2 regions of the Pseudoalteromonas sp. NSLLW218 genome follow, and region 1 is predicted to be linked to the other one. Evidence: predicted binding sites of a transcription regulator. Region 1 holds the regulator's gene; the other holds the start of a gene.
The links. The regulator NrdR, encoded in region 1, represses ribonucleotide reductase genes. The targets are predictions, from matches to a motif close to AAACACNANATNTNGTGTTT.
Positions count from the first base shown of each region.

Region 2: a site for NrdR is predicted at 10,041-10,060, ahead of nrdA (class 1a ribonucleoside-diphosphate reductase subunit alpha). Genes of this name have one in related genera too.

Region 1 covers NZ_JADYWO010000013.1:17,546-33,969, forward strand. Annotated here, with positions in the region: gene ribBA (bifunctional 3,4-dihydroxy-2-butanone-4-phosphate synthase/GTP cyclohydrolase II) at 1-185, opposite strand, end outside; gene I6E80_RS17475 (riboflavin synthase) at 215-868, opposite strand; gene ribD (bifunctional diaminohydroxyphosphoribosylaminopyrimidine deaminase/5-amino-6-(5-phosphoribosylamino)uracil reductase RibD) at 896-2,020, opposite strand; gene nrdR (transcriptional regulator NrdR) at 2,184-2,633, opposite strand; gene glyA (serine hydroxymethyltransferase) at 2,740-3,996, opposite strand; gene thrC (threonine synthase) at 4,266-5,549, opposite strand; gene thrB (homoserine kinase) at 5,561-6,496, opposite strand; gene thrA (bifunctional aspartate kinase/homoserine dehydrogenase I) at 6,506-8,923, opposite strand; gene I6E80_RS17510 (response regulator) at 9,152-9,520, opposite strand; gene I6E80_RS17515 (sensor histidine kinase) at 9,884-11,653, shown strand; gene rdgC (recombination-associated protein RdgC) at 11,766-12,683, shown strand; gene I6E80_RS17525 (YgjV family protein) at 13,226-13,462, opposite strand; gene I6E80_RS17530 (Crp/Fnr family transcriptional regulator) at 13,751-14,407, shown strand; gene I6E80_RS17535 (phosphoribosyltransferase) at 14,456-15,022, opposite strand; gene pepB (aminopeptidase PepB) at 15,206-16,424, opposite strand, start outside.
Region 2 covers NZ_JADYWO010000003.1:47,187-63,610, forward strand. Annotated here, with positions in the region: gene I6E80_RS05060 (lipopolysaccharide assembly protein LapA domain-containing protein) at 1-29, opposite strand, end outside; gene ihfB (integration host factor subunit beta) at 51-338, opposite strand; gene rpsA (30S ribosomal protein S1) at 406-2,073, opposite strand; gene cmk ((d)CMP kinase) at 2,170-2,880, opposite strand; gene aroA (3-phosphoshikimate 1-carboxyvinyltransferase) at 2,987-4,264, opposite strand; gene serC (3-phosphoserine/phosphohydroxythreonine transaminase) at 4,264-5,346, opposite strand; gene gyrA (DNA topoisomerase (ATP-hydrolyzing) subunit A) at 5,505-8,204, opposite strand; gene ubiG (bifunctional 2-polyprenyl-6-hydroxyphenol methylase/3-demethylubiquinol 3-O-methyltransferase UbiG) at 8,381-9,091, shown strand; gene I6E80_RS05100 (HAD-IA family hydrolase) at 9,091-9,771, shown strand; gene nrdA (class 1a ribonucleoside-diphosphate reductase subunit alpha) at 10,180-12,462, shown strand; gene nrdB (class Ia ribonucleoside-diphosphate reductase subunit beta) at 12,528-13,658, shown strand; gene yfaE (class I ribonucleotide reductase maintenance protein YfaE) at 13,658-13,930, shown strand; gene pbpC (penicillin-binding protein 1C) at 14,010-16,355, opposite strand; gene I6E80_RS05125 (alpha-2-macroglobulin) at 16,372-16,424, opposite strand, start outside.

The sequences.
Region 1 (16,424 bases):
TGCGTCATGGTTAAACATATTAAACCACGGCCATGAGTGGCCATAAAGTTAATCGCTTCTGCGCTAATATGCTCAGCAGCTATTATTAAATCGCCTTCATTTTCTCTATCTTCATCATCCATTAAAATAACCATTTTACCGGCTTTAATATCATCGATGATTTCTTGCGCGCTGTGTAAATTCATAAATTTGCTCGTGTAAGTTGTCAGTTTCGTTATTTAATAAAACCCGCTTTAGCGAGTAAGCTCATCGAAATATCAGAGCCCGTTGGTTGCTCTGCACCCTTTATAAGGCGCTCTAAATAACGTGCAATTTGATCGACTTCTAAATTAACTTGGGTACCTACTTTAAAATGAGCAATTGTGGTTTGCTCACTCGTGTGTGGGACAATTGTTAATTTGAATTTATTGCCCTCTACAGCGTTTACTGTCAGGCTTATACCATCAATACATACCGAACCTTTGTACGGAATGTATTTCATTAAACTTTCTTCGGTTGTAAGCCAATATTCTGTTGCTCGAGCGTTTGCTGTAATGCTTGTAATAGTTGCTATGCCATCAACATGGCCAGACACTAAATGACCGCCCAAACGCGATACAGGTTGCATGGCTTTTTCAAGATTCACCGTTTGCCCTAAAGCATAGTGAGCAAAACCGGTTAAACCAATCGTCTCGTTAGATAAATCAGCACTAAAACCGTCAATATGTTTATCAACTACGGTTAAGCAAACGCCATTGGTTGCAATGCTGTCGCCTAGCTTTACGTCTTTCATATCAAGATCAGCACTTTGGATACGAATGGCTAAGTCGCCTTGTTTTTTTTGTAATAAAGCAATTTTGCCTGTGGCTTCTATTATCCCAGTAAACATAGCGCTACTCTTTTTTATTAAGTGATTTTAATGAGTTTTTAACGCGGTGATACGTAAATCGTCACCAATGCGCGCACATTCATTAAATGTTAAATCAACGGTGTTTTGCATACTCGTCAATTCAGGAAAATTAACTAAACTTTTTGCATCATGACCCATGAGTTTAGGCGCTAAATAAAAAACAAACTCATCTATTAAATCAAGCTCTGTCATTTTACCAGCAAGTGTTGCCCCAGCTTCAAGCCAAACATTATTAAACTCTAGTTGCCCAAGCTTTTCTAAAACAGCCTGCAAATCAACTTTGCCATTGCTTTCACATACTTCAATATGTTTTACAAAATGCGGCCATTGCAATGATTTATCAACCTTAGTCGTAAATATTATTACATCACTTTGGATTTTAAATAAAGCAAGGTTGGGCGTTAAACGGTTTTGAGAGTCAATTATAACACGCACGGGCTGGCGAAGCGGTAAATTGGTAGGTAGCGTGCAAGGCAACTCGCTTAGTCGCACATTAAGTTTAGCATCGTCTACTAACACGGTATCGGCACCAGTTAAAATAGCGCAACTTTTCGCTCGGTATAATTGTACGTCTTGGCGAGCCGCTGGACTTGTGATCCACTTACTTTGTCCATTTTTAAGCGCTGTTTTACCATCTATACTTGCTGCCATTTTACAGGTCACATAAGGTAAGCCTTGCTCCATTCGCTTAAAAAAGCCAACGTTAAGTGCGCGTGCTTGTGATTCAAGTAATCCATAAGCAACTTCAATACCGGCATCGCTCAGTATTTTAAGGCCTTTGCCCGCAACCTGTGGGTTTGTATCAACCATAGCGGCAATTACTTTTACAACGCCCGCCTTTTTTAAGCCTTCAGCACACGGTGGCGTACGCCCATAATGACTACAAGGTTCAAGCGTTACATAAGCCGTTGCACCTTGTGTATTATTACCCGCTATTGCCAGTGCATTTACTTCTGCATGGCCTTGACCTGCTAATTGATGAAAACCCTCGCCAATTATTTGATTATTCTTAACTAATACACAGCCAACATTAGGGTTAGGCGTGGTAGTAAACTCGCCTTTTTTGGCAAGTTCTATGGCGCGTGCCATATACATTTCGTCATGTTCGGTAAAAGTAGTTTGGCTTTGCATTGTTATACCAATTGCGTTAAATAAGTGATCTATTATAGCGCTAAGAAAATAGCGTAATAACAAGGCGAAAATTATGACATATAGCTATTCTATATAAATAATTTTTAACGCAGTGAGTGCGCTATTTAATGCGATAGAATGATCATGTTTCATAAAATTGGTATTACTCCCCTAAGCGGGCAATCTCTTCGCCAAATTCGCGTATATCTTCAAACGAGCGATAAACAGAGGCAAATCTTACGTACGCTACTTTATCGAGCTTTTTGAGGGCTTCCATAATACATTCACCCACCAAATGGCTTGAAATTTCTCGCTCGCCCGTTGCGCGTAGTTGCGATTTTATTATATTCACTACTTCATCTACTTGCTCTGTGCTCACTGGGCGCTTTTCGAGTGCGCGATTTAAGCCATTTAATAATTTATCTTCGTTAAATGGTTCACGGCTGCCGTCTTGTTTAATAACACGAGGCATGACCAGTTCAGCGCCTTCAAATGTAGTAAAGCGCTCGTGGCAGTCGTTACACTCACGACGCCTGCGAACTTGATGGCCTCCGCCAACAAGGCGTGAATCAATAACTTTAGTATCTTTTGCGGTACAAAATGGACAATGCATAACTCGGTACTTCCGTTTTAAAACAAAAAAGACCGCTAAATAGCAGTCTTTTATCTTAGCAAAAAATTAGGGCCTGTTGTGCTCTAAATTACTGCTGCTTATGCAATTAAGCGTAAACAGGTAATTTTGCACAAATTGCTTTAACTTTTTCTTTAACTTGCGCCTGTACAGATTCATCAGTGATGTTATCTAGTACGTCACAAATCCAGCCAGCAAGCTCTTTTGATTCTGCTTCTTTAAAACCACGGCGAGTAATTGCAGGAGAACCAATACGCAAACCAGATGTTACAAACGGTGAACGTGGATCGTTTGGCACTGAGTTTTTATTAACTGTGATGTTAGCGTTACCAAGGGCTGCGTCTGCATCTTTACCAGTAATATCTTTGTCGATTAAATCGAGTAAGAATAAGTGGTTTTCAGTTTTGTCAGATACGATTTTGTAGCCACGTTCTTGCATAACTGCGACCATTGCTTTTGCGTTTTTAACAACTTGTGTTTGGTATACTTTAAACTCTGGTTGAAGTGCTTCTTTAAATGCCACTGCTTTTGCTGCAATAACATGACATAAAGGACCGCCTTGGCCACCAGGGAAAACAGCGCTGTTAAGCTTTTTGTAGATTGCTTCGTCGCCACATGCAGAAATAATCAAACCACCACGAGGGCCTGCAAGTGTTTTATGCGTAGTTGTAGTTACAACGTGTGCATGAGGAACTGGGCTTGGGTAAACGCCTGCCGCAATTAAACCCGCAACGTGAGCCATATCAACAAACAGATAAGCACCGATTTTGTCAGCAATTTCACGGAATTTAGCCCAATCAACAATACCTGAGTACGCTGAGAAACCACCAATGATCATTTTTGGTTTGTGCTCAAGTGCTAGTGCTTCAACTTGTGCATAATCAATTTCGCCCGTAGCTTCATCTAGTCCGTATTGGATTGCGTTGTAAAGCTTACCAGAAAAACTTACGTGAGAACCGTGAGTTAAGTGACCACCATGAGCTAAGCTCATACCTAGTACAGTATCGCCAGCATCTAATAATGCTAGAAAAACAGCTGCATTTGCTTGCGAACCAGCATGTGGCTGTACGTTAGCGTAGTCAGAACCAAATAATTCGTTAGCACGGTCAATTGCTAATTGCTCAACAACATCTACATGCTCACAACCGCCATAATAACGTTTGCCAGGGTAACCTTCTGCGTATTTGTTTGTAAGCTGTGAACCCTGCGCTTCTAGTACGCGTGGGCTACAGTAGTTTTCTGAAGCGATTAGTTCGATATGCTCTTCTTGGCGAGCAGTTTCTTTGGTTATCGCGTCAAATAACTCTGGATCAAAATCCGAAATATTCATGCTACGTTCTAACATTGGGGTCTCCTAGGGCAACGTGTATGGTGTTTTTTAGAGGCTTTATTGTACGCTTTAAACGACTCTTTGCCTACGCTCTTAAGTTGAGGATATTTAAACAGGGATTGAAACTATTTCACAGCCCTTTTAAGATGATATTTTTTTATAAAGCCATAATAATTTTAAATGAATTATATTTACTACATTTAATTAGTAAATATAACTAAATGTATTCATCCGTTTAAAGTTATAAAAAAAGCGGCTCAAGCCGCTTTTTCTTGTAATTTAACTTAGCCTAGTTTATCAAGTATTTCGGTACGTAACGCGTCGTAATCGGCGTTCATATCGCTTGCTAGGCATGGTTTTGCTAGTGCATCAGCAAGTGGTTTTGGCATACCTAATTCAATATTTAGAATACCCTCTACGCTTTCTTTAAACTTAGCAGGATGAGCGGTCGCTAAAAAGATACCCGCGGCACCAGGTGCACGATTTTCAACAAGACCTTGGTAAGCAATAGCAGTATGAGGCTCTGCAATATAGCCAGTTTGTTGAATTTTTTTCATCACGGCTTGCGTGTCTTGCTCGTTTACGCTTGTTGAATAAAAATTATCGTAGCTAAACCAGTTATTATCTAACATTGTTTGTACACGCGGCCAATTGTTTGGCTTACTTACATCCATCGCATTTGAAAGCGACTCAAGTGTTGCATTTGGCGTCCAGTTTTTATCAAGCATAAAGCGCGGCACAGTATCGTTTTGGTTTGTTGTTGCGCTTAATTTACCTACAGGTAAACCAATAACCGCACCAATCATTGCGGCGCACACATTACCAAAGTTACCACTAGGCACTGATATATGCGCTGTTGCGCGTTTTTCTTTCGGTAACTGTGCAATGGCTTCAAAGTAGTAACAAACCTGAGCAACTAAACGGCTAATATTAATTGAGTTAGCTGAGTTAAGCCCAAGTGTTGATTTAACTTCTTCATCTAAAAAGGCATTTTTAACTAGCTCTTGGCAATCATCAAAGCTGCCCTCAACTGCATAACAATGAATATTGTTACCTAGCGTAGTAAATAGCTTTTGCTGAGCAAGTGAAATTTTGCCTTTAGGGTATAAAATTACTACGTCGATATTTGGTTTATTGTAAAAAGCATGCGCTACAGCTGCACCGGTATCGCCCGATGTTGCTGTTAAAATAGTTACTTTTTCATCTTTATTAAACTGCGTTAAACACTCTGCCATAAAGCGACCACCAAAGTCTTTAAACGCAAGTGTAGGACCATGAAACAGCTCTAAACAGTATGTGTTATCTTGTACTTCCACCAGCTTAACGGGAAAGTTAAATGCATTTTTAACCATTTGTGCCACAGTATCGCTTGGTAGCTCATCTCCAATTAGGTGAGATAATATTTTGCCGCTGCGCGTAACAAAGTCCATATCAAGCAATGCATCAACATCGGACAGTGGGGCTAGTGATTCTGGAAAAAATACACCTTGGTTACGACCCAAACCTGTTTTTACGGCTTCAACGAACGACACTTTTTGTGAGCTATCTTTTAAATTATGTAATTGCATGACTACCTATCCTATAAAACTGTTAGTTGACGCGTGCCGTCGTTATCTAATTTACAAATGTGGCAAAAGCCTTGCTCGTTAATGTAATTGGTTTCTAACCACTGCGCGCATTGCTGTGCAGCTTCAAGTGTTTTACATACGCTAAACAAGGTGGGTCCTGCGCCCGAAATACTGACTATTTCAGCGCCCAGCGCTGGCAAGCTTGCTTTGGCTTCACTAAAACCTTTAATAAGCGGTGCGCGGTAAGGTTCTGCTATTTCATCTTTCATTATGCTTAGCGCATCGTCAAAACGATTAGTTAACAGCAAGCTACTAAATGCCGATAAACGCTGAGCAAACTCAACACTTGCATGCATGCTCAACTCTTTTGGTAAAACAGAGCGCGCTTTTGCGGTATTAAGCGAAAAACCAGGAAACGCAGCAACGTAGTACCAGTTTTCATCAACAGGCAGTGTAATTGATTTATCAGGAATTAAATCACCAGTTAACTGCAAACCACCTAAATAACATGGTGTGATGTTGTCGTAATGACGACCGCCGCTTACTACAGCTTCAAAGTCAGCCATCAGTTCAATAAGCTCAACCTGACTTAAATTAGTTTTTGCAAACTTATCAAGGGCAGCAAAAGTAGCCACAACCGAACACGCACTAGAGCCAAGTCCAGATCCAATTGGTAAGTTCTTTTTAAGCTCGAGCTTTACGCTTGGCATATTAGGCGCAACATGCGCTCTAAAATGCACTAAGCACTGGTACGCTAAATTTTCATTAGCATCACTTGGTAACTTGTGAGCGTACTCGCCTGTGCAAATAAATTCGTCGCTTGGTGCTGCGCTTACAACGGCTACATCGCCTAATAAACTGCCATCAATTGGCGCAAGCGCTGCGCCAAGTGCATCAAAACCTACAGCAAAATTACCAATAGACGCCGGAGCATATACTTCAATCATAACGATCTCCTAGCGCGATAACGTTTTTAAAATATCAGCAAATACACCTGCGGCTGTTACTTCTGAGCCAGCGCCATAACCACGAATTACAAACGGACGTGGCTGATAATATTGGCTTAAAATAGCCAGCGCGTTTTCACCATCACGAATGACACTAAGTGCATGTTTGGCATCTACTGCTTCAATACCTACTTTACAGTGGCCTTCTTTAATTGTGCCTACATAGCGAAGTACTTTGCCTTCACTAGCAGCACTTTGAATAAGCTTGTTAAAATCAGCATCTAAGCTTGGTAGTTTTGCCATAAACTCATCAACGCTATCGCCCTGTGCAAAACCTGGTGGTAATACAGACTCAACTTCAATATCGCTTAACTCTAATTTCATACCGGCTTCGCGAGCAATGATCAATAACTTACGTGCTACATCGGTACCCGATAAATCATCACGAGGATCGGGCTCAGTAAAACCGCTTTCTTTGGCTTTAATAGTTGCCTCAGAAAGTGATAAACCATCTTGAAGTGCGCCAAACATATACGAAAGTGAACCTGATAAAATACCGCTAAACTCTAATAACTCATCACCCGCACCAAATAATGACTGTAAGTTGTCGATTACTGGTAAGCCTGCACCTACGTTTGTTTCGTATAAAAATTTACGATTATTCTTTTGCGTTGCTGCAATTAAATCTTGGTAATACGTGTATGAGCTTGTTGTTGCTTTTTTATTGGCAGCAACCACATGAAAACCTGCATTTAAAAAGTCTACATACTGCGCAGCAAGTGCATCCGACGACGTACAATCAACAAGTACAGGATTTACTAAATGATTTTGCTTAACAAACTGCTCTACTAGTTTTAAATCAAATGCCTGCTCAGATGAGGCCAATTTTTGCTGCCAATCGCCAAAAGCAATACCTTCACTATCTAGGTGTAATTGACGAGAGTTAGCAACACCATACAAGTTAAGTTTAATATTACGTTTTTCAAGCCACGCTTGCTGACGCTCAAGCTGATTAATAAGCTCTTGCCCTACTAAGCCACAACCTAGTAAAAACACATCAATTGACGGCACATGCGTGAAAAAGTTTTCATGGCATATTTTCACGGCGTCGTTACATAACTCACCATCAATTACCGCAGAAATAGCACTTTCTGTAGAATCCTGTGCAATTGCCACAATATTTACTTGAGCTTGTGCAAGAGATGCAAAAAACTTAGCCGCTAAGCCACGGTGCGCGCGCATGTTATCGCCCACTAAAGTAACAATGGCTAAATTGCGCTGCACTTGTACAGGCTCAATAAGCCCTGCTTGTAACTCAAGCTCAAATGCAGTTTGTAGCGCGTCAAGTGCAAGTGCTAGGTCTGTTTCGTGCACACAAAAGCTAATGCTAAACTCGCATGATGACTGAGTGATTAATACAATTGATACGTTATCGTGAGCAAGCGCGTTAAATACCTTAGACGCCATACCTACTTTGCCTTTCATGCCTGGCCCTGAAACAGTTAACATTGCAAGGTCTTGTAGGCTCGAAAGCGCTTTTACTGGCTCATCTGATGAATAATCGTTACCAATTAATGAGCCTTGTGCGTCTGGGTTATGCGTATTTTTAATTTCGCACGGCACGCCCGCTTTAGCACATGGTAAAATTGTTTTAGGGTGAAGTACTTTTGCACCAAAGTAAGAAAGCTCCATCGCTTCTTTATAAGATAAAAAATCTACTTTAGTCGCTTTTTTAATATAACGAGGATCAGCACTGTATACACCATCAACGTCTGTCCAAATTTGGCAAATTTCAGCTTCTAAACATGCTGCTGCAATTGCTGCTGAGTAATCTGAGCCATTACGACCAAGCGTTGTAAGCTCACCTTTATCATTACTCGCTGTAAAACCAGGCATGATATAAATAGTTGCAGGGCTTTCTTTAAGCACAGCTTGAAAGCGCGCTTTACTTGTTACTAAATCAGCCTCTGCATCAATGTAGCCACCCGTTGAAGCAATACAGCTGGTTGCTTCTAAGTATCTTGCATCATGCGAGCTCAATAAAGCCTGCATTAAAGAAACGCTCACGCGCTCTCCAAAGCTAATCACAAATGCGCGAACCTGATCAGGGCAACACTGTATAAGTGACACGCCATCTAGTTTATTTTTAAGCTCGCCTAAGTTTGGCCAACTTGTAACTACACCACCACTTTTTTCAACGTCAGCTTTTAAACCTTCACAGCGGCTAACCAATGCTTGCCATTGTTGCGAAAAGTCTGAGCCTTGCTCTGCGGCACTTGCAAGTGCAACTAGCGAATCGGTCATTCCACCGGGAGCAGAAAGTACCAATAACATTTCATCTTTTAATTGTGCTTTAACTAGCTGAGCTACCTGTTGTAAGCATGCATAGTCGGCAAGCGAAGACCCACCAAATTTTAAAACTCGCATTATTTATGTTCCTCATCCCATAAAACGAAAAAAGGCCTGTGTTCTAAGTGAACACAGGCCTTTAAATTTGTTGCACCGACCTATGCCACTATCCAGTAAGAATGATGGTTGTAATAATAATGGTCAGTACGCGATTAATTGTTTTCATATGTTAAGACTGCCTTAACAAAGGCTATGCTGTCAACCCTAAATCAAAAGATAAAACATCCTTTTTTAACATGAAAAAACCTAATGAATGCCAAATTTATGCAATATTTCGTTTAAGTTAGATTTATTGATAGGTTTATCGATAAAGTCTATTGCGCCAAGTTGAGCGACTCGTTGCTTCATTTTCTCTTGTATATCGGCGGAAATAACTAAAACAAAACACTCTATTTTTTCTGTTTTTATAGTCTCGAGTACTTGTATACCATCAACTTCGGGCATCGTGAGGTCTAAGCATAGCAAATCAAAGCTTTGTGCCCGTAAAAGTTCTAGAGCATGCGCTCCATTTGTAGCTTGTTGTATTTGAGCGTCTATACATTCATTCAAACACCGCACAACTTGTTTACGGGCGACTGCAGAATCGTCACAGACTAATATCGAAAATTTCATCATGTTTACTACTACACAACCATCAAATTTATTAAAAGGTTACTAAAATACCTTCCTTCGCATTTTAGACACTTTAACACGCCTCCAAGCACTCAGCGCATTAATAATTTAATACAATGATAAATATAGAATAAATCCGTTTAAGATATAATTAACCAAGGCAAATACCAATAAAACCTTAAATACTTAATAGATAACAAACTTACTAACTCATAGCTTGTTTTAATTGCTTTGATGCTACACGCCTGCTTTTTGGGCTTATCTTGTTAAATTTTAACTTTTTTATTTATTTTTAGAGGTTTATTGACTAACTTTTAAATTACTATCGTAACGTTACAAAAATAATAAAGGATGAACAAGTCACTCATGTTACAAAAAAGTCTTTCTAAGAAGCTGCTGACTAGCGTTTTATCCGTCTATTTTTTGCTTACCTTTGTAGTGACTTGCGGACAAGTGCTTGCTGAATACGTTAATACTAAAGACTATATCCGTGATGAATTGAGTACATTACAAAAAACCTTTAGTCGCAGCTTAACACGCGCTATTTGGGAACTTAATACCAAGCAAACAATTACAACAGCAGAAGGTCTACTCGCCATCCCCATGATTGAAGGGATTATAGTTCGAGATGACAGCGGTGAAATTATTTCACAGCTAGGACGTTCGCTCGATATACATAAACTATATAACCAACAATTAGTACAAGAAGAAGTAATTTTAGAAGATAGTAAATCGGGTTTATTTGGTTATACCTTTCCACTTATTTTCGAATTTTCAGGCCGTGCAACCCAAGTTGGCGACGTTACCTTATTCTCAAGTCGAGAAGTTGTTTTTAGCCGCATTATGGTATCAATCTACTTTTTGATTGGTAACGCAATGATTAAAACCACTTTTTTGATCATTTTATTTTTAATGGCATTTAGAAAACTTCTTACAGACCCTTTAGCTGAGCTCACTGAGCAGCTAGAAAATTTAGAACTGGATGAGCTAGAAGGTCAACACATAGAAATAGAAACAGAGGAGCATAACGAACTAAAAGTGATGGAGCAGTCGTTTAACAAACTAATTGATAAAGTAGTTCAGTATAGAAAAGAGCTGGAGCACACCCAAAAAGAACTCATTATAAGTAACGAAAAGCTCGATCAGCACAACATACAACTTGAACAAGATGTAGCCCGTAAAACATCAAATTTAAGCCAAGCAATGATGGATTTACAGCAGCAAAAGTACGAACTCGAAAAACAAAAAATTGTACTCACAGAAGAAGTTGATTTACGCCGAAGTACAGAACAAGAACTAATTACAAAGCAAACTGAATCTCAACGTTATATAGAAGAGTTGAGCCTTGCACAGGAACGTTTATTAGGCACAGAAAAAATGGCCGCGCTAGGTGGACTTGTCGCAGGTATTACACACGATATAAACACCCCTATTGGTATAGGTGTAACGGCAATATCATTTTTACAAGAACGCTTAAATAAACTCGAAAACGCTTATACCGAAAAAACGCTTTCGCCAAAAGCACTAGAAGAATTCATTAACGAAGCGAAGCAAAGCGCTAGCTTACTAACAACTAATTTAGATAGAGCCTCTGAACTTATTGCTAGCTTTAAACAAATAGCGGTCGATCAGGCCAGTGAGGCAGTGAGAACAATTAACTTCAAAGATTACACTAACGAAGTCATACGCTCACTGCACCCAAAATTAAAAAAGACATCTCATACTATAAAATTAGAATGCCCAGATGATTTAGTTTTAAATTTACCCGCAGGGGCTATAAGCCAAATTTTTACCAACCTAATTATGAACTCACTTATTCATGGCTTTGAAGGTAAAAGTAACGGTGTAATGGATATTAAAATCAGCGCAGATGACACCAATTTAACTATTGATTACAAAGATGATGGGAATGGTGTTACCAACGAGCAATTGAAAAAATTATTCGACCCATTTTTTACTACCAAGCGCGATGAAGGCGGTAGCGGATTAGGTACCCATATAATGCTTAATTTAGTTAAGCAAACCCTAAGTGGATCGATTGATGCAACGAGTGAACCAGGCAGAGGTCTGCGTTACTATATTCAATTTCCGAAGAACATGGCTAAGCCACTGCCTATTTTTGATAAATATGAATAAATAAAACTACATGCGTTAAATTTGTTCATATTCAACAGTAACAAATCAGTCATTTCGAGATACTGTTTTTATTGCTATGATTGTACAAATTTTTAAATGGATCAATTCCCCTATGTGGTTTAGTAACCTTATTTGTTACCGCTTTAAGCAAGACGTTTCATACACTCAAGAAGATTTTGATAAAGCATTAGAGCAAGATTTATTTCGCCCATGTACTGGTCAAGAGCTTGCAACATTTGGTTGGACAAAAGCATTTGGAAAACACGGCGAAACACTAGCTCACTTTTCTCAAAAAAGTATTTTAGTTTGCGCTAAACGTGAAGAAAAAGTACTCCCTGCTTCTGTTATCAACGAACTAGTCGCTGAGAAAGTTGATCTGATAGAAGCTGAAGAAAACCGCCCAGTTAAAAAGAAAGAAAAAGACGAATTAAAAGAAAACATTCTTCATACTCTTCTACCTCAAGCATTTAAAAAGTCGAGCTTACAATTTGCCTTTATTGACCAAGAAAACGGTTGGGTTGTTGTAAATAGTGGCAGCTTTAATAAAGCAGAAGAGCTACTAGCACTACTTCGTAAATCGCTAGGAACGCTTCCGGTTGTACCTGCGTTTGCTAACTACGATTTAGATGTGTTTTTAACTGATTGGTTAACTAACTTTAGTACACCAGAAGGCTTTGCTATTGGCTCAGACGCTGAACTTGAAGAAGCAGACGACAGCGGCGCACAAGTAAAGCTCAAAGGTCATGACCTATCGTGTGATGAAGTTAAATCGCATTTAGAAAGTGGTAAACGCGTAACTAAACTTGCACTTGATTGGCAAGAGCGTCTTAAGTTTATGCTACAAAACGATGGCTCTATCAAACGTTTAAGCTACTCTGAAACTCTAAAAGAAGAAAACGCAGATATTCCTAAAGAAGATATGGCTTTAAAACTTGATGCTGACTTTATTTTAGCTTCTGAAGAGATAAAGCAATTACTTGAAGAACTAACTGCTGGCTTAGGTGACGTTGAAGATTTAGAAAAAGCGTAAATACCTAAATACCATAGTACCAACCTGCGTAAATATTTAACAATTTAACGAGTTAAATAGCCCCATATATAAGCAGGTTGTTATAACAGATAAAAAATCCGATAGCAGTTTACTGCTATCGGATTTTTTTATGGAATTTTTTGAAGCACTTATTTATATATTTATTAACCGCGAACAGAGTTTATACCAATCTGCTTATATACGGGGTCTATTTAACGTTGAGAAAATTACGCTAGAACTAGGCAAAAATTTTTGTATCTAGTTGTTCTAAATAAAAAATTTTTAACGACGTTATAGTGCAATTTAATTCGTTAAATTGATCAAAGATTTATGCAGGTTGGTATTAGCTAACGTTCGACGTATTAAAACCTATGGTAATCACCTTTCAAATAGGAGGTTACAGAATGGTTCAAAGGATCATCAAGGTAAGTTATATAAAGTGGTGTGAAGTTATTTATATACGCTTCAAGCTGGACTGCACAAAAACTAAAGTTTTTGATTTTAATTAAAACCATTAACTTACTTTGTGCAGATAACTTATTTTAGCTTTTAGCGTCTTCAACTTTAGGTTGGCGATATATTTTTATAATGTGGTATAAATTTACAAGCGACAATAAGCCGTTGGTAAAAATAACAGGCACTGCGCCAATGGCAACACCGTATGCAGTAAATACAATACAACCAAACATGTTGTACCAACGTAGTTTTACTACATCTGTCATTGTTAACGATGCAACCAATAAAGCTGATGCAATATAACCTAAATATTCCCAACTCAATTGTTCTCTCCTAGCCTTTAGGTTAGCATTACATGTACTGCTAGCTTATGGCACTTATAAGTATTGCAAAGTTACAACAAAATAAAAAAGCTAACCTGCTTAAAAAACCTGAAAAAGTTTGCCGGAAAATACCAGCAAATTCTTAAATCATTACACGGGAAATGAAGGTAAAATAATACTCTTAGCAAAGCTAATAATATTAATAGCAAGTTAGCGTAAATTCTTAGTGTCTTAATGCTATCGTCATTAAGATGTAATAAATAGGACAAATGTCCGAAGAGCACATTGATGTTTCAATACCATTTTTCTAGTTACCTTGTTGATCAGCTTTTAACCTTTGCCGGTAGTAGCTATCAACAATCAAAAAAAGAAGTCCTGATCCATCAAGATCAGCCTTTAAGCAAGCTTGTGCTTGTACGCAGTGGCACTGTGTCGTTTAGTTACGACGTAGGTAATGGACGACGCCTGCTGTTAGGTCAATTGGATTGTAACAATACCCTTATTGGTGAAATAGAAGCGCTAAATAATAATCCATGTATTTATACAGTTACGTGCTTTAGCGATGTAACCTATAACCTTATTGAATTAAGACATTGGCGTGCTCTGCTACTTGAAAAACCAGAACTGAGCTTATACACCGCACAAACCATTGCGGCTAAGTTTCAGGAAAACCAAAAAATCAATCTAGATAAGTTATTACTACCACTTAGCTATAACATAGCTAAAGATTGCTTGCTAAGAGCCGAGAACAACAACCCTACGCTACTTAGGGCCTACCCTACCGTGAATGCTGAAGCAGAACGCTTTGCTACCACTGAGCGAGCTTACAGACGTGTTGTTACAGAACTCGTAGAAAAAGGCTTGGTACTTAGAAGTAACGATGGCTTACAAGCCGTCGATATTCCAAAGCTAAGTGAATATGTAGATAGCTTTGCTCAGCTTTAAAATAAAAAAAGGCCTTAACGGCCTTTTTTTATTTATACAAATTACTAATTACTTCTCTAGCAAAATGTCATGAATTTTCGCAAGATCAGATTTACCAGCAATAATTTCATCCGGTGTTAAACCCGATAGTTCATGCGGGAACACTAACCACTCTTCAGACTCATGAATATAATAATCTGGAACAGTGTCTACTTTTGAGTTTTTTGGCTTGTAGTACGGACATGCAATACGAATATCACGTGGCAAGTTTAAGCGCATAAGCTCTGAAAGCTTTTCTTTTAATGCAACAATACTACGACCTGAGTCAAATACATCATCAACAATTAGTAATGAATCACCTGCATTTGCGTTCTCTACAATGTAATGTAAGCCGTGTACTTTAATTTCTTTCGACTGCTTACCAATACCGTAATAAGAAGATGTACGCACTGCAATGTGGTCAGTCTCAATGCCTTTGTAATCGTAATACTCTTGAACAGCAATACCGATCGGTGCACCACCTCGCCAAATACCAATAATAAAATCAGGACGAAAGCCATCTTGGTATACTTGTGCCGCTACGCGGAACGAATCTTCAAGCAGCTGTTGAGCTGTGATGTAGCACTTATCTGACATAATTAGAAACCCCAGTGGTGGATATAAGATTTGAGCGCAGCTTAGAGTTAAGCAAAAATTAAACTCAAACAGGTATTGGCGACGGATTTTACCGTAAATGAAATAAAATTGCTTGCCTGTAAATTAAAAAATAGGCACCCAAGGGTGCCTATTTTTAGCGTAAAAAGCGTAATTTAGTAAATATTATGCTTTTTCTTGTAGTGTACGAGCAACCGTACGCATACCTTGCGTTGTTGCGCCCGCTGCCCATTGGCTTGTACTGCCCATGTTAAATGCAGCCGCTAAATCGATGTGTACCCAGCCTTTGCCATCGTTTGGCACAAAGCGCGATAAAAAGCCTGCCGCATTCGATGCACCGCCATAACCGCCACCTTTTTGTGCACGGCTATTTGCCGTATCAGCATAAGGAGATGGGCAGTTTTGTTGATGCCATTTTTCAAGAGGCAGTGGCCAAGCAGCTTCCATTTCTTGAGATGCAAAACTCTCAACTTCACGTACAAGTTCTTTATCAAGTGCAAATAATGCATTGTACTCTTGGCCAACAGCAACAAGCGCTGCACCAGTTAGTGTTGCTGCATCAATAATAAGTGGAGCGCCAGTCTCCCCAGCTGCCATTAAACCATCAGCAAGTACTAAGCGACCTTCAGCATCCGTGTTTACAATTTCAACTGTTGTGCCATTTTTATAAGTAAGAATGTCACCTAATTTGTATGCATGACCTGAAATTAAGTTCTCAGCACAACATAAAAACAGCTTAATACGTTTTTCAATACCACGGTTAATAGCCAATGCTAAACCTGCAGTTACTGTTGCAGCGCCGCCCATGTCGCACTTCATACCAAGCATACCTTCGCTTGATTTAATTGAGTAACCACCTGAGTCAAACGTAATACCTTTACCTACAAGCGCTGCACTTACTGGTGCATTTTCGTCGCCTGTTGGGTTGTAATCAAGCTCAAGCAATACTGGTGGGCGAACACTACCGCGACCAACAGCATGAATACCTATCCACTGTTGTTCTAGTAACGCATCACCTTTAATGATTTGGTAACTTACGTGTTCAGGCGCTAATGATTGAATAAACTCAGCTGCTTTTTCGGCTAGGCTCTCTGGGTAAATGTCATCGGCTGTCCCGTTAACCATTTCACGTGCCCAAATTGCTGACGTTTTTAAGTGAGCAAGTTCTTTAATATCTGATTGTGCGTTATCAACAAACTCAACACCGTTTAACGATTTTGGTGTTACAAAGCCTTGATAAAAAGCCCACTGGCTTTCTGTACACCAAGCATCGCCTGCTAATTCAACGTTTTTAATACCTTGGATTGCAATAGTACGACCAGCTTTTTGAACATTTTTCAATGTTTCTTGCTCAGACAAATGAACAGTTGCACCGCGCTCATTA
Region 2 (16,424 bases), on a different contig from region 1:
ACCAGAATAATTTTTAATACCTTGAACAAGTAACTACTCCACTAAGTTAACTAGGCAATGCTTTCATTTACGCGGTCGCGTAATTCTTTGCCTGGTTTAAAATGAGGTACATGCTTTCCTTCAAGCTCAACTGTATCGCCAGTCTTAGGATTACGACCTGTGCGAGGAGCGCGGAAATGCAAAGAGAAACTACCAAAACCTCTGATCTCAATACGATCTGAAGTAGATAATGAGCCGGCCATTTGTTCAAGAATTTCTTTTACAGCATTCTCAACATCTTTCACTGGAACGTGTGCGTGTTGTTCCGCAAGTGTTTCTATCAGTTCTGACTTAGTCATAGCGTTTCCTTAAAAAGAGATATAGGAAGGGCAAAAAATGCCCTTCCAACTAAAAACTAATTATATATTAGTCTTTTTGTGCATTTGCGAAAGCAGCTGCCATTGCGTTTTCAAACACTGGCTCTTCTTTCTTAAGCTTCTCTAGTACTTCTTTCTCTTCTGCTTCGAAAAGAGCTTTTACAGATAAGCTTAAAGTGCGGTTCTTACGATCAACACCAACGTATTTAACTTCAATCTCGTCGCCTACAGAAACAACAGTAGTTGCATCTTCAACGCGTTCTTGAGCGATATCAGCTACACGGATGTAACCTTCAACGCCTTCGATAAGTTCAACAGTTGCGCCTTTCGCATCAACTTCAGTCACTTTACCTTTAACAATAGCACCTTTTTTGTTTGCATCAAGGTAGTTATTGAATGGGTCAGCTTCGATTTGCTTAACACCTAGAGAGATACGTTCACGCTCTGGGTCAACTTGCAATACGATAGCAGTGATTTCGTCGCCTTTCTTGAATTCACGTACAGCTTCTTCGCCAGGTGTATTCCAAGAAATGTCTGAAAGGTGTACAAGACCGTCAATACCACCGTCAAGACCGATAAAGATACCGAAGTCAGTGATTGATTTGATCTTACCAGTAACTTGATCGCCTTTGTTTTGTAGACGAGCAAATTCCTGCCAAGGATTAGCAATACATTGCTTAAGACCAAGAGAAATACGACGACGTTCTTCGTCAATTTCTAAAACCATAACTTCAACAGTGTCGCCTAAGCTAACAACTTTTGAAGGATGGATGTTTTTGTTAGTCCAATCCATTTCAGAAACGTGTACTAAACCTTCAACGCCTTCTTCGATTTCCACGAAACAGCCGTAATCTGTAAGGTTAGTAACACGACCAGAAAGTTTAGAACCTTCTGGGTAACGACCAGCGATAGCTGCCCATGGATCTTCACCAAGCTGTTTAAGGCCTAGAGATACACGAGTTTTATCTTTGTCGAATTTTAGAACTTTAACTGCGATTTCGTCGCCAACATTAACGATTTCTGAAGGGTGCTTAACACGCTTCCAAGCCATATCAGTAATGTGTAGTAGACCATCAACACCACCAAGGTCAACGAATGCACCGTAGTCAGTAAGGTTCTTAACGATACCTTTAACTTCTTGGCCTTCAACAAGGTTAGCAAGAAGCTCTTCACGTTCTTGTGAGTTTTCAGATTCGATAACTGCACGACGTGAAACAACAACGTTGTTACGTTTTTGGTCAAGCTTGATTACTTTAAATTCAAGCTCTTTGCCTTCAAGGTGAGTTGTGTCACGTACTGGACGAACATCAACAAGTGAACCAGGTAGGAAAGCACGGATTGAATCAACTTCAACTGTGAAACCGCCTTTAACTTTACCGTTGATAACACCAGTAACAGTCTCTTGCTCTTCACATGCTTTCTCAAGACGGATCCATGCTTCGTGACGCTTAGCTTTCTCACGAGAAAGAATAGTTTCACCGAAACCGTCTTCAATTGCATCTAGTGCAACATCTACTTCGTCGCCAACAGCAACTTCAAGTTCACCAGCAGCATTTTTGAACTGCTCAGCAGGGATAGCACTTTCTGATTTAAGACCAGCATCTACAAGTACAATGTTGTTCTCGATTGAGATTACTGTACCTTTAACGATAGAGCCTTGCTCTGCTTCAAAACCCTTTAAGCTTTCTTCAAATAACTGCGCAAAATTTTCTGACATACGAATATACGTCTCTATATATTATACCAATAAGCAACCATGCTGCATGGGGTTGTTAAAATAGCACTGGCATCCTGCTGGCGCATAAAATGTGTTTTAGCTTCGTTTAGGAAGCTTACCTTCAGAGATTGCAATATCTAATAAAGTTATTACCTTATCAAACACTTGCTGTGCATTAAGTTCGCTAGTATCGATCTCAATAGCATCTTCTGCAGGTACAAGCGGAGCAACGGCACGATTCATATCGCGCTCATCACGAGCTTGAATGTCCTGTAATAGACCACTTAGTGTAACATCAAGACCGCGCGTATTCAACTCAACAAAGCGTCTACGAGCACGCTCTTCTGCACTTGCTGTTAAATATATTTTTAACGGAGCATCTTGAAAAACGACAGTGCCCATATCACGACCATCGGCGATTAAGCCATTTTCAGTACGAAATGCACGCTGGCGACGTAATAATGCTTCACGAACGCGAGGTAATGCTGCAACCTTTGACGCTGCAGCGCCTACTTCTTCGTTACGAATAGTAGTGGTTACATCTTCGCCTTCTAAAATAACTTTTCCTGCATTAGTCTGGCTATCTACCAAAAACTGCACATCTAAATTTGCAGCAAGAGGGACAAGCCCTTCTTCATTGTCTAATGCAATTTGGTGATGAAGTGCAGCTAAAGATAAAACGCGATAAATCGCACCGCTATCTAATACATCCCACCCTAACTTGTCGGCTAACAAGCGACAAACAGTTCCTTTACCTGAACCACTTGGGCCATCAACGGTGATCACGGGCATTAATAACGCCTGCATTTAAAACCTCCTGCAATGCACACCTAAATAAACCGCGACATTATACGTCAGTTATTAAAATATATCTGCTATTAGTGTGTAACTTTTGTAATTACTTCTAAATAGCTTATTCACTGACTGATGCTAAAACATTGAAAAATGTAGGGAATGTTTTATAAGTACACTTTGGATCATTAATCGTTATTGGCTTTCCGCCTACGGCAACCATAGCAAAACACATAGCTATACGGTGATCGTCGTAAGTATCTATAGCAACATCATTAAAATGTTCAGGTGGAGTAATTTCTATAAAATCCTCACCCTCTACAACTTCAGCGCCTACTTTTCTAAGCTCAGTTGCCATTGCGTACAAACGGTCTGTTTCTTTAACGCGCCAGTTATAAATATTACGAATAGCAGTTTTACCTTTAGCAAATAAAGCAACTGTTGCAAGGGTCATAGCAGCATCAGGAATTGCATTCGCATCTATATCTACGCCATTAAGCTCGCCTTTGCGAACAACTAAGCGCTCATCATACCAATCAATTTTAGCGCCAACCTGCTCCATTACTTTAGCAAAGCCTATATCTCCTTGAACCGATTTAGCGCCAACACCTTTAATTTCTATCTCGCCACCGGCAATCGCTGCGGCTGCAACGAAATAAGAAGCCGATGAAGCATCACCTTCAACCATAATTCGCTCGACTGATTGATACTGTTGACCACCTTTAACGTTAAAAGTTACATAGTCACTGTGCTCAACATCAATACCAAAGCGCGCCATAACACCTAACGTAATATCAATATAAGGCTTAGATACTAAAGTACCCTTAATAGTTATATTTGTATCGCCGTTAAATAAAGGTGCTGCCATTAACAAGGCAGTTAAAAACTGACTTGAAATACTGCCATCAATTTCAACTTCACCGCCATTGATTTGGCCGCCTACGATTTTGAGTGGTGGATAATCTTTATGTTTTGTATAGGTAACATCGCCACCAAGTGTTTGTAGAGCATCAACTAAGTGCCCTATTGGACGCTCTTCCATGCGTGGCTCGCCTATTAACTCATATTCGCCACTTACAGCCGCAAGCACTGCTGTTAAAGGTCGATAAGCAGTACCTGCATTACCTAAAAATAATGGTTCACTTGGTGTTTTAAACACACCACCAACACCCTCTACAGTAGCTACAGTGCGTTCTTCATTAAGTGTTACATTTACACCTAAAAGCTTCAGAGCACCCAACATATGACGAATATCATCACTATCAAGTAAGTTCTCTACAACGGTGGTACCGCTTGCAAGTGCTGCTAATAATAAAATTCTGTTCGATAAGCTTTTTGAGCCAGGCAGAGTAACAGTCCCATTTACACGTGAAATGGGCTCTAAACGAAGCTGCTCCATTAGCTGTGCTCCTTTGCAAATGCAGCCATAAAGTCTACAAGTGCTTGAACACCTTCAAGTGGCATTGCGTTATAGATACTTGCGCGCATGCCTCCCACAATTCGGTGCCCTTCAAGTGCAAGTAAACCGGCCTCGCTTGATTGAGCAACAAATTTGCTATTTAAGCTTTCATCATTTAACCAAAATGGGACATTCATGCGTGAACGACAATGCTTAGCAACAATATTTGAATAAAAGTCAGAGTTATCAATAAAATCATACAGTAAATCTGCTTTAGCAATATTTTGTGCTTCCATGGCTTTTACCCCACCATTGCTTTCAAGCCATTCAAATACTTCAGCCGCTAAATACCAAGCAAAGGTAGGTGGGGTATTAAACATACTGCCCTGCTTTGCTTCAAGTGCGTAATCTAAAATACCAGGCTTTGGCAAACCTTCGCGCTCAAGTAATGTTTTACGAACAATAACAATTGAAATACCCGATGGACCGATATTTTTTTGCGCACCAGCGTAAATTAAATCAAATTTATTAACGTCTATCTCACGCGATAATATAGTTGAAGACATATCAGCAATAATCGGAGCTGTTGGGTGGCTAGGTACATCAAAAATCTCTAAGCCATCGACAGTCTCATTAGGGCAATAGTGGATGTACGCAGCATCTTCTGGTAATTCCCAGTCAGCAACGGCTTTAATTGAAAACTCACCATCTGCATCATTACGGACATCCGTAAAAGACGTTTGAGTGAACTTATTCGCTTCATCTCTGGCGCTTTTCGACCATACGCCATTCTCGCAATAAAACGCTATTTTGCCTTCTTGGTGTAAATTTAATGGCACTGCACTAAACTGACCACGACCACCACCATGCATAAACAGCACTTCAAATTCATCACTAATGTTCATTAGACGGCGAAGGCTGGCTTCACATTTAGCTGTAAGCGCTAAAAACTCTTTACTACGATGGCTAATTTCCATCACAGACACACCTAGGTCTTGCCAATCTAGAAACTCTTTTTGCGCTTTTTTCATAACCGCTTGCGGAAGCATAGCTGGCCCCGCACAAAAATTATATTTACTCATTACCTTTGCCTCATTCCAGTAATTTAACTACTAAGTATGAACATTTAATACCAATCCACTAAACCTTTAAAATTTAATGAATGAATATAATTTCACACTCTATTAATTTTTTTCAACAACATTAAAAAAAGCGGCCAAGGCCGCTTTTTCAATATCAATTATTCTGAAGGAGGATTATCATCCGCTACTTCATCAATAACCGTATCTACTGTTTCAACGTCTTCAATATCAATTAAGTCACTTTCTGTAACTTCAATCTCTTCTATACGTTGTAAACCAACTACTTGCTCTTCGTCAATAGTTCTGATCAAAATAACACCTTGCGTGTTACGTCCAACCGTAGAAACTTCATTAACGCGAGTTCGTACTAAGGTACCACGATTCGAAATAATCATTATTTCGTCGTTGTCGTCAACTTGAACAGCACCAACAACAGCACCGTTACGTTCACTCACCTTGATAGATACAACACCTTGTGTTGCACGGCTCTTAGATGGGTAATCTTCAAGTTGTGTACGCTTACCGTAACCATTTTCAGTTACCGTTAAAATAGCACCGTCAGTTTTTGGTACAATTAACGATACTACGCGTTGCTCGTCTGGCATTTTAATACCACGAACACCTGTAGCCGTACGACCCATTGGGCGAACACCTTTGAAACGAATCTCAGGGTTGCCTTCTTCATCAAGTACTGGGTTACCGTTTTCATCAACAACGGTTGTTTCTTCAGCTTCTTTAAAGCGTACTACTTTACCAGCATCAGTGAACAACATAATCTCGTTGCTACCATCGGTAATATCAACACCAATTAAGCTATCGCCATCATTTAAGTTAACAGCAATGATACCGCTAGCTCGTTGACGACTGTAAGCCGTTAATGGTGTTTTCTTAACTGTACCGAATGCAGTTGCCATAAAGATGTATTTATCTTCAGCGTACTCGCGTACTGGCAATATAGCAGTAATACGTTCATCTGCTTCAAGTGGTAACAAGTTAACAATTGGCTTACCGCGCGCTGCACGACTTGCTAGTGGTAACTGATACACTTTAAGCCAATATAAACGACCCGCTGTAGAGAAACATAAAATCGTATCGTGTGTATTTGCAACTAAAAGACGTTCGATGAAATCTTCATCTTTCATCTTCGTTGCTGACTTACCTTTACCACCACGACGCTGTGCTTCGTAATCAGACAATGCCTGATACTTCACATACCCTTCGTGAGAAAGCGTTACTACAACGTTTTCTTCAGTAATTAAGTCTTCAAGGCTGATATCGTGAGCCGCTGCATTAATCTCAGTACGACGTTCATCGCCATACTGCGCTTTAATTTCCACTAACTCATCACGAATAACTTCCATTAAACGCTCAGGAGTCGCCAAAATATAAAGTAGTTCAGCAATTAGCTCTAATAACGATTGATATTCAGTTAAGATTTTTTCGTGTTCAAGACCAGTAAGCTTGTGTAAACGCAAATCTAGAATTGCTTGAGCTTGTTGCTCAGAAATATAGTATTGACCGTCGCGAATACCTAAATCAGCAGCAAGCCAATCTGGACGAGCTACATTATCTTCGCCTGCTTTCTCAAGCATACCTTGTACATGACCTAATTCCCACGGACGTGCTGTTAAGGCAATTTTAGCTTCAGCTGGTGTAGGGGATTTACGAATAAGTTCGATAATTGGGTCAATGTTTGCAAGCGCAATCGCTAAACCTTCAAGCGTGTGAGCACGGTCACGCGCTTTGCGTAAATCAAACACGGTACGACGAGTTACTACTTCACGGCGGTGAATAATAAACTCTTCAAGCATTTCTTTTAAATTAAAACACTTAGGTTGGTTATTAATTAAAGCAACCATATTCATACCAAACACAGTTTGTAACTGAGTTTGTGAATACAAGTTATTTAAAATAACTTCGCCTACGTCACCACGTTTAATCTCAATAACGATACGCATACCGTCTTTATCAGATTCATCTCGTAGCGCGCTAATACCTTCAATTTTCTTATCTTTAACTAGCTCAGCAATTTTTTCAATTAAGCGAGCTTTGTTAACTTGATAAGGAATTTCGTGAACGATAATTGTTTCACGACCTGTTTTTTCATCGGTTTCGATGTCGGCGCGTGCACGCATGTACACTTTACCACGGCCAGTTAAGTAGGCTTGTTCAATGCCCTTCTTACCGTTGATAATTGCAGCCGTTGGGAAATCAGGACCAGGGATATAATCCATTAACTCTAAAATAGTTAAATCAGGATTTTGAATAAGTGCCAAACACCCATTTACAACTTCAGTTAAGTTATGTGGTGGTATATTTGTAGCCATACCTACCGCAATACCCGACGAACCATTCACTAATAAATTAGGAACTTTCGTAGGTAAAACATCAGGGATGAACTCTGTGCCATCGTAGTTAGGAACGAAATCAACCGTTTCTTTTTCAAGATCGGCTAATAACTCATGCGACATTTTTGCCATACGTACTTCTGTATAACGCATTGCCGCTGCTGAATCACCATCAACCGAACCGAAGTTACCTTGGCCATCTACAAGCATATAACGCAGTGAGAATGGCTGAGCCATACGAACTATCGTGTCATAAACTGCACTGTCGCCGTGTGGGTGGTATTTACCGATTACGTCACCGACCACACGGGCCGATTTTTTGTAAGGCTTGTTCCAGTCATTACTAAGCTCGTTCATTGCAAACAAAACGCGGCGATGAACAGGTTTTAAGCCGTCACGTACGTCTGGTAATGCACGTCCTACGATTACGCTCATTGCGTAATCTAAGTAGGAGTTTTTTAACTCGTCTTCAATATTGACTGGCAGAATTTCATTGGCGAGATCAGTCATTTGATATCACATTCCTTCAGTATCAGCTCTCAACAACCCGGTATTGGGTATTAAGAGTATTGTTATTATTTCTAACAGCCATGCTATCACAATTAATTTTAATTTACAGGCGCAAAACTTTGCGATTTATCAATTTAGCCCTATATAATGGCCTCAGATTGACGAGGAAGTATTTTATGACCGAACATCAAAATGTAGATCACGCAGAAATAGCAAAATTTGAAGCCATCGCTGAGCGTTGGTGGGACCTAGACGGAGAATTCAAACCTCTTCACGAAATTAACCCGTTACGACTAGACTTTATAGCAAACAAAACGCAAGGCTTATTCGATAAAGAAACACTCGACGTTGGCTGTGGTGGCGGTATTTTAAGCCAAAGCATGGCACGCATGGGCGCAAAAGTAACCGGTATCGACATGGGTCAAGAGCCTTTAACTGTTGCTAAATTGCATAGTTTAGAGACAGGCGTAAATGTAGATTATATAAAAATACCTGCAGAAGAGTTTGCTTCGCAAAACCCAGAGCGCTTTGATGTAATAACCTGTATGGAAATGCTTGAGCACGTACCCGACCCAGCTTCTATTATTCATGCTGTAGCCGCACTTGCCAAACCAGGCGCGGATGTGTTTTTTTCAACCCTTAACAAAACACCTAAAGCATATTTATACGCGATTGTTGGCGCTGAAAAGCTTTTAAAAATGGTACCTGAAGGTACACACGACCATAAAAAGTTTATAAAACCTGCACAGCTTATTGCATGGGCAGAGCAAGCCGGTTTAAAAGTTCGTGCAAGTACAGGGCTTTCTTATAACCCACTATCAAAGCAATATACGCTTAATAGTGACGTTAGCGTAAATTACATACTTTATTTTGAGAAGTTAGCTTAATGGCTAACTCTCAAGCCCCCCACCCCCTTATAGAGTACGATGCATTTTTATTTGATTTAGACGGCACCCTACTCGACACCGCTGATGATTTAGGTGCCGCTTTAAACGCAGTCCTTATTAATAATAAAATAGAACCTGTTAGTAGTGATATATACCGTCCTGCGGCATCTAACGGCGCAGGCGCATTATTAGAGGCTGGTTTTAAAGAATTATGGGACAAACAACACCAAAGCGAGCTTATAAAGCAATTAGTTAACGAGTACGCTGCAAACATAGCAAAACACACGCATTGCTTCAGCGGAGTTGAATCGTTACTTATCGGCCTTGATCAGAAAAAGATCAAATGGGGGATCATGACTAACAAGCCTGGCTTTTTAACCGATCCTTTAGTGGCAGCTATTCCCGCATTAAAAAATGCCAGTGTAGTAATAAGTGGCGACACATTAGCTGAAGCTAAGCCATCACCTTTACCATTACTACATTGTGCAAAGCTCATGCAAGTAAAACCAGACCGTTGTCTATACATTGGTGATGCACAGCGCGACATACAAGCAGGCAAAGCGGCAGGTATGCATACCGCAACGGCACTTTGGGGTTACATCCCAAGTAAAGATGAAGCGATAGCTTGGAAAGCCAATTTTAACTGGCTAAGTCCAATTGATGGTTTTAACCATATATAGTGTCATGTTAATTATTAAACACTATATATTGTGATTGTGTTAGTTTTCACACAAAGCTTGCTGATAAAAAAAGCAGTCAAAATTTATTTTTAAAATGCGTAAATTTAGCAGATCATTAGTTGATTTTTGCATATTTCAACTTAAATGATTGTTCGAAGGTGAGTGTCTACTAACACAAATGCGTTATCCCAAAGTTATCCACAAATAGGGGCAATTATGTCCCTTGCAAAACAACTCAGACCACACTATCTTGTGATCTCTAAATTGAACAACACCAGATATTGTGGCCAAATGTTATTCAATTAAATTCGCCAATACGGTGAAACCTATAATAAATGAGTATGTACCTTGCTTCGGCGAGGTATAAAGCATTGGTCAAAATACATAATTCCCAAGGAATACAGGCAAATGAACCAACAGTTATCTGTAAGCAAACGTGACGGGCGCAAAGAGCCACTTGATCTGGATAAGATCCATCGCGTTATTGAATGGGCCGCCGAAGGTTTAAACAACGTTTCGGTTTCGCAAGTTGAATTAAAATCGCACATTCAGTTTTACGACGGTATTCGTACCAAAGACATCCACGAAACCATCATTAAAGCAGCAGCGGATCAGATTTCAAAAGAATCGCCTGATTATCAATACTTAGCTGCACGTTTAGCTGTATTCCATTTACGTAAAAAAGCGTATGGTCAATTTGAACCACCACGTTTATTTGACCACGTAACAAAAATGGTTGGCGATAAACGCTACGATGCTCACTTATTAGTAGATTACACAGAGCAAGAATTAGACGAGCTTGATGCATACCTTGATCATTCTCGCGATCTTAACTTTAGCTACGCAGCTGTAAAACAGCTTGAAGGCAAGTACCTCGTTCAAAACCGTGTATCGGGTGAAATATACGAAAGTGCACAGTTTTTATATATTTTAGTAGCAGCAAGCTTATTTTCAGACTACCCACGTGAAACACGTACTGATTACATCAAACGTTTTTACGACGCGGTATCATTATTTAAAATATCTCTACCAACGCCAATTATGTCAGGTGTACGTACGCCTACTCGCCAGTTTAGCTCGTGTGTATTAATTGAATGTGGCGACAGCCTTGATTCAATTAACGCTACATCGTCTGCAATCGTTAAATACGTATCACAACGCGCAGGTATTGGTATTAACGCTGGTCGAATTCGTGCTTTAGGTAGCCATATTCGTAACGGCGAAGCGTACCACACAGGTTGTATTCCTTTTTATAAGCACTTTCAAACAGCCGTTAAAAGTTGTTCGCAAGGTGGTGTACGCGGCGGCGCTGCAACTTTGTTCTACCCGCTTTGGCATCTAGAAGTAGAGAACCTACTTGTACTTAAAAATAACCGTGGTGTAGACGACAACCGCGTTCGTCACCTTGATTACGGCGTACAGTTTAATAAACTAATGTACTCTCGTTTAATTAAAGATGACTACATTACATTATTTAGCCCATCAGATGTGCCTGGCCTTTACGATGCATTTTTTGAAGACCAAGCTGAGTTTGACGCACTTTACGTAAAATACGAACAAGACGAGTCTATTCGTAAAAAACGTATTAAAGCCATTGAGCTTTTCTCTATGTTTGCGCAAGAACGTGCAAGTACAGGTCGTATTTATTTACAAAATGTTGATCACTGTAATACACACAGCCCATTCATTTCTAAAGTTGCGCCAATTCGCCAATCTAACTTATGTTTAGAAATTGCATTGCCAACTAAGCCACTTAACAACGTAAATGACGAAGAAGGCGAAATTGCCCTTTGTACACTTTCTGCGTTTAACTTAGGTGCAATAGAGTCACTTGATGAGCTTGAAGAGCTAGCTGAACTTGCAGTACGCGCACTTGATAACTTACTTGATTTCCAAGACTACCCTGTACCGGCGGCTAAAAATGCAACTATGGGTCGTCGTACACTAGGAATAGGCGTGATTAACTACGCTTACTACCTAGCTAAAAACGGTAAGCGTTATTCAGATGGTAGCGCAAATGCATTAACACATAAAACCTTTGAAGCTATTCAATATTACTTAATGAAGGCATCAAACGAGCTTGCTAAAGAGCGTGGCGCATGTCCTAAGTTTAACGAAACAACGTACTCTCAAGGCATTATGCCAACAGATACGTACAAACGTGATTTAGATAAAATTTGTGATGAGCCACTTCATCTTGACTGGGATACACTACGTGCAAATATTAAAGAGCACGGTATGCGTAACTCAACACTAAGTGCATTAATGCCATCAGAAACATCGTCGCAAATCTCTAATGCAACTAACGGTATTGAGCCACCACGTGGACATATTAGCGTTAAAGCAAGTAAAGACGGTATTTTAAAACAAGTTGTTCCTGAGTATGAGCGTTTAAAAGATCAGTACGAGTTACTATGGGACATTCCATCAAACGATGGTTACTTGCAGCTTGTTGGTATAATGCAAAAATTTGTTGACCAAACAATTTCTGCAAATACAAATTATGATCCAAACAAGTTCGAAGGCGGTAAAGTACCTATGCAAGTCTTATTAAAAGACTTATTAAGCGCGTACAAACTAGGTGTTAAAACCTTGTATTACCACAATACTCGCGATGGCGCCTCAGATTCACAAGAAGATACTCCAGAAGTGGAAGATGATGATTGTGAAGGCGGCGCGTGTAAAATATAACTGCTGATTTTTATTTTAAGCGGGCATTTAGCCCGCTTTTTCTGATAGTTTTTTGAGTGATAAACATGTCTTATACTACTTTTAGCCGAAACCATAATAATCAAATGCAAGAGCCAATGTTTTTTGGCCAAACTGTAAACGTATCTCGTTACGACCAACAAAAATACCCAATTTTTGAAAAGTTAATTGAAAAGCAACTGTCTTTCTTTTGGCGTCCTGAGGAAGTAGATGTAAGTAAAGACCGTTTAGACTTTCAAGCATTACCAGATCACGAAAAGCATATATTTTTAAGCAACTTAAAATACCAAACACTACTTGATAGTGTACAAGGTCGTTCGCCAAACGTGGCTCTACTTCCAATTGTATCACTACCAGAGCTTGAAACATGGATAGAAACGTGGGCGTTCAGTGAAACAATTCACAGCCGCTCATACACGCATATTATCCGTAACGTAACACAAGCCCCTGAACTTATTTTTGATGACATTGTTAGCAACGATAAAATTAGCGAACGTGCTGATGCCGTAACTAAATATTACGATGACTTAATTAACTCTGTTTCGCTTTACAATTTATACGGTGAAGGCAAGCACGAGATTAATGGTAAAACTGTTATCGTGAATTTGTTTGAGCTTAAAAAGAAACTATACCTAGCTATGATGTCGGTAAATATTCTTGAAGCGATTCGCTTTTACGTAAGCTTTGCATGTTCGTTTGCGTTTGCTGAGCGCGAGCTAATGGAAGGTAACGCTAAAATCATCAAGCTAATTGCACGTGATGAAGCACTTCACCTTTCGGGTACTCAGCATATTTTAAACATTATGCAAGACGGTAAAGACGACCCAGAAATGGCGATTGTTGCTGCCCAGTGCCGCGATGAAGCTATTAAAATGTTTGTTGACGCAGCGGAGCAAGAAAAAGAGTGGGCCGAATACTTATTTAAAGATGGTTCAATGATTGGCTTAAATAAGCATATTTTATGTCAGTACGTTGAATACATTACCAATGCACGTATGACTGCGATTGGCTTGCCTGCACAGTTTGAAAATAACAGTAACCCTATCCCATGGATCAACTCATGGCTAGTGTCTGATAACGTGCAAGTAGCACCACAAGAAGCAGAAATAAGCTCATACCTTGTTGGTCAAATAGACTCGCAAGTTGATGCATCAGAATTTGGTGATTTTGATTTATAATGAGTGATAAGTCTACTGCAAGTGTAACACTTGCAGAAAACAGCCAGTGTATAGAGTTTACCGCTGGCTGCCCTTCTCTTTTACACTGCTTAGAATCCATGAAAATAGACGTTGCATTCCAATGCCGCGAAGGTTACTGCGGCGCCTGTAGAGCAACGTTAGTGTCAGGTAGTGTTGAATATAACGAAGAGCCACTTGCGTTTGTGCGCGAAGGCGAAATACTCCTGTGCTGCTGTAAACCCAATGGCAATGTAAGTATTAATTTAAAGTAGTCTAAACGCTAAATACAGTTTATAAACGCCAATCTAATTGTTTAATACCCGATAACTAGCTCTTTAGCTTATTTACGTATCACTGAACGAGCTTTACACGCATTGAAACTGATGCGCTACGCCCTAAATTATCAACCACTCTTACGTCAAATTCGCCTACTTGCGGGTGCCAGAAAAAAGGCGTATCTCGCTCTACTTTACCAACAAAGCTGTTATCTACAAACCAATATAAAATACGTGAGTCTGTATCTGTGATTGCGCTAAAAGGCAGGCCTTCTTGCTTCAATTTACTGGCTCTTATCGTGTAGCTAATTAAATTACTCGGGGATGTAATACTCGGTGCTGAGCCTCGTGTACTCGTGTCATTAATTAAGCATGAATCTAAATAAGGTGGAGGCTGGCGTTTAACAATGCCTGCTTGTTTAAATAATCTGACTAAGTCAGATGGCCAAAATTCATAAACTGCCTTTGTAGTTGTAGATTCAACATACTGACAAGCACGTAATCCCGATACTTTATCAATATAAATTTCACGATGTACATCGGACACTTTAATTGGCGACTTACCTGGAATAAAAAGCCCTTTTTCTGTTTTAGGGCAATGCACATCAGGTAAATCACCTGTTGTTGAACAAATATCTACTTCTGTAATATTTAAACCACCTGGTTTTATATTGCCTTTGATTAAGCCGTAACTATCTAATGAACGTATTATTTCAAAAAATAAAGGCGCGGCTGCTTGTCGCCCAATAAAAGATGGGTGCCCTTCTCCTGAGAAATTACCGACCCATGTAGCTAAAACATACGGACCAACAATACCTACTGACCATGCATCGCGAAAAGCAAATGAAGTACCTGTTTTCCAATATACAGGATATGATTGTCTTCTTTCTTTTTGAAATGAAATTTCATCAACTGCACTATTTTTACTTAGCATTTGTAAAGTCAGGTAGGCTGCCTCTGGGCTGATGAGTTGCTTGATATGATTGTTTTGATTATTTGGGTTGTTTTGGTTAATAACAGTGGCGTCTTTTTTTAATATAACTTCATCCTTATACACCCCTAAATTAGCTAACATAGCGTATAACTTAACGAGCTCTAGCATCGTTACTTCACTGCCGCCCAGCGCAAGCGCTAAACCATAAAACTCTTTGGGCTGAAGCTTTTTAACATCGGCTGCAACGAGTAAATCGTATAGCCCAACTTTTTGTAAGCGATACATCAAATTAACAGCAGGCACATTACGGCTCAGCACTAGCGATTCAGTAGCCGATATAGGCCCTAAAAACTGCTGATCGTAATTCTCTGGTGTATATCCTCCAAAGCGTTTGGGGGCATCTTTTACAAGCGTTAATGGATGAATTAACCCTTCGTCTATAGCAAGCGCATAAATAAATGGTTTAAGGGTTGAACCTGGTGAACGTTTAGCTCTTACACCATTTACTTGACCGCTAATGTCATTATTAAAAAAATCCACAGAGCCTAATTCAGCAACTACTTCCATAGTTTTATAATTTAGTAAAATAGCAGACGTATTACTGAGCCCGTCTCTATGCCTGCGATTAATGTAATTTCTTGCATGGCGCTGAAGTAAGTTTTGTAAATTAAGGCCTATCGACGTTTTATATTCTCCAGGCTTTAGGTGCGGGTACTCGCTTTGTAAATTGTCAATAAAATGTGGAGCTTCAAAAGGCAAGTCTGAAGAGGCATATACCTTTATCGGTAATTGCATAGCTGCTAGCCAATGTTTATCGTCTGGGTGGGTTTCAAGCCAACGAGTAAACAGTTTTTTTCTTGTTTCTAGCAATACCAGTTTAGCCGATTTTTTAATGGGATTTCGTTTGGTTGGGTTTTGCGGGATTAAGCTAAGTAATAATGACTCAGGTAAATTAAGATCAATAGCTGGTTTCTTAAAATAAATTAAACTGGCTGCACCAACACCTTCAATATTTGATCCATAAGGCGCTAAGTTAAAATACGCCTCGAGTATTTGGTTTTTACTGTAGTGTCTCTCAATTTGTAACGCTCGAAGTATTTGTTCTACTTTTCCAAAAATAACATGCGTGTTCATCCCAAAGTGCAACCGGGCTACTTGCATTGTTATTGTTGACGCACCGACTCGGTGACTTCTTTTAATATAGCTAGTATAAAACGCATTTATTAAAGCAATAAAATCGATACCAATATGCTCATAAAAGTCTTGGTCTTCATACAATAAAGTAGCTTGTTGAACGCTCAAAGGGATTTTATCTATTGGCGTCCATAATCTATATCTATCGTCTGCGGCTAAATTTAAACGAAGTAATTTATCACTGCTATCGTAAAAAGCCGTTGAGTAAGCATTGGGCTGGGTAATATCAGGCTTTGGAGTAAACAAATACAACAGCACTGCAAGCAGTGCTGTTGTAAAAAAAGCCGTTTTCATTATAAAACTAAACTTTTTATTTAGCGGCGGTAACATCAAAACGACCCGATTTTGAGTGCGCTTTAATAC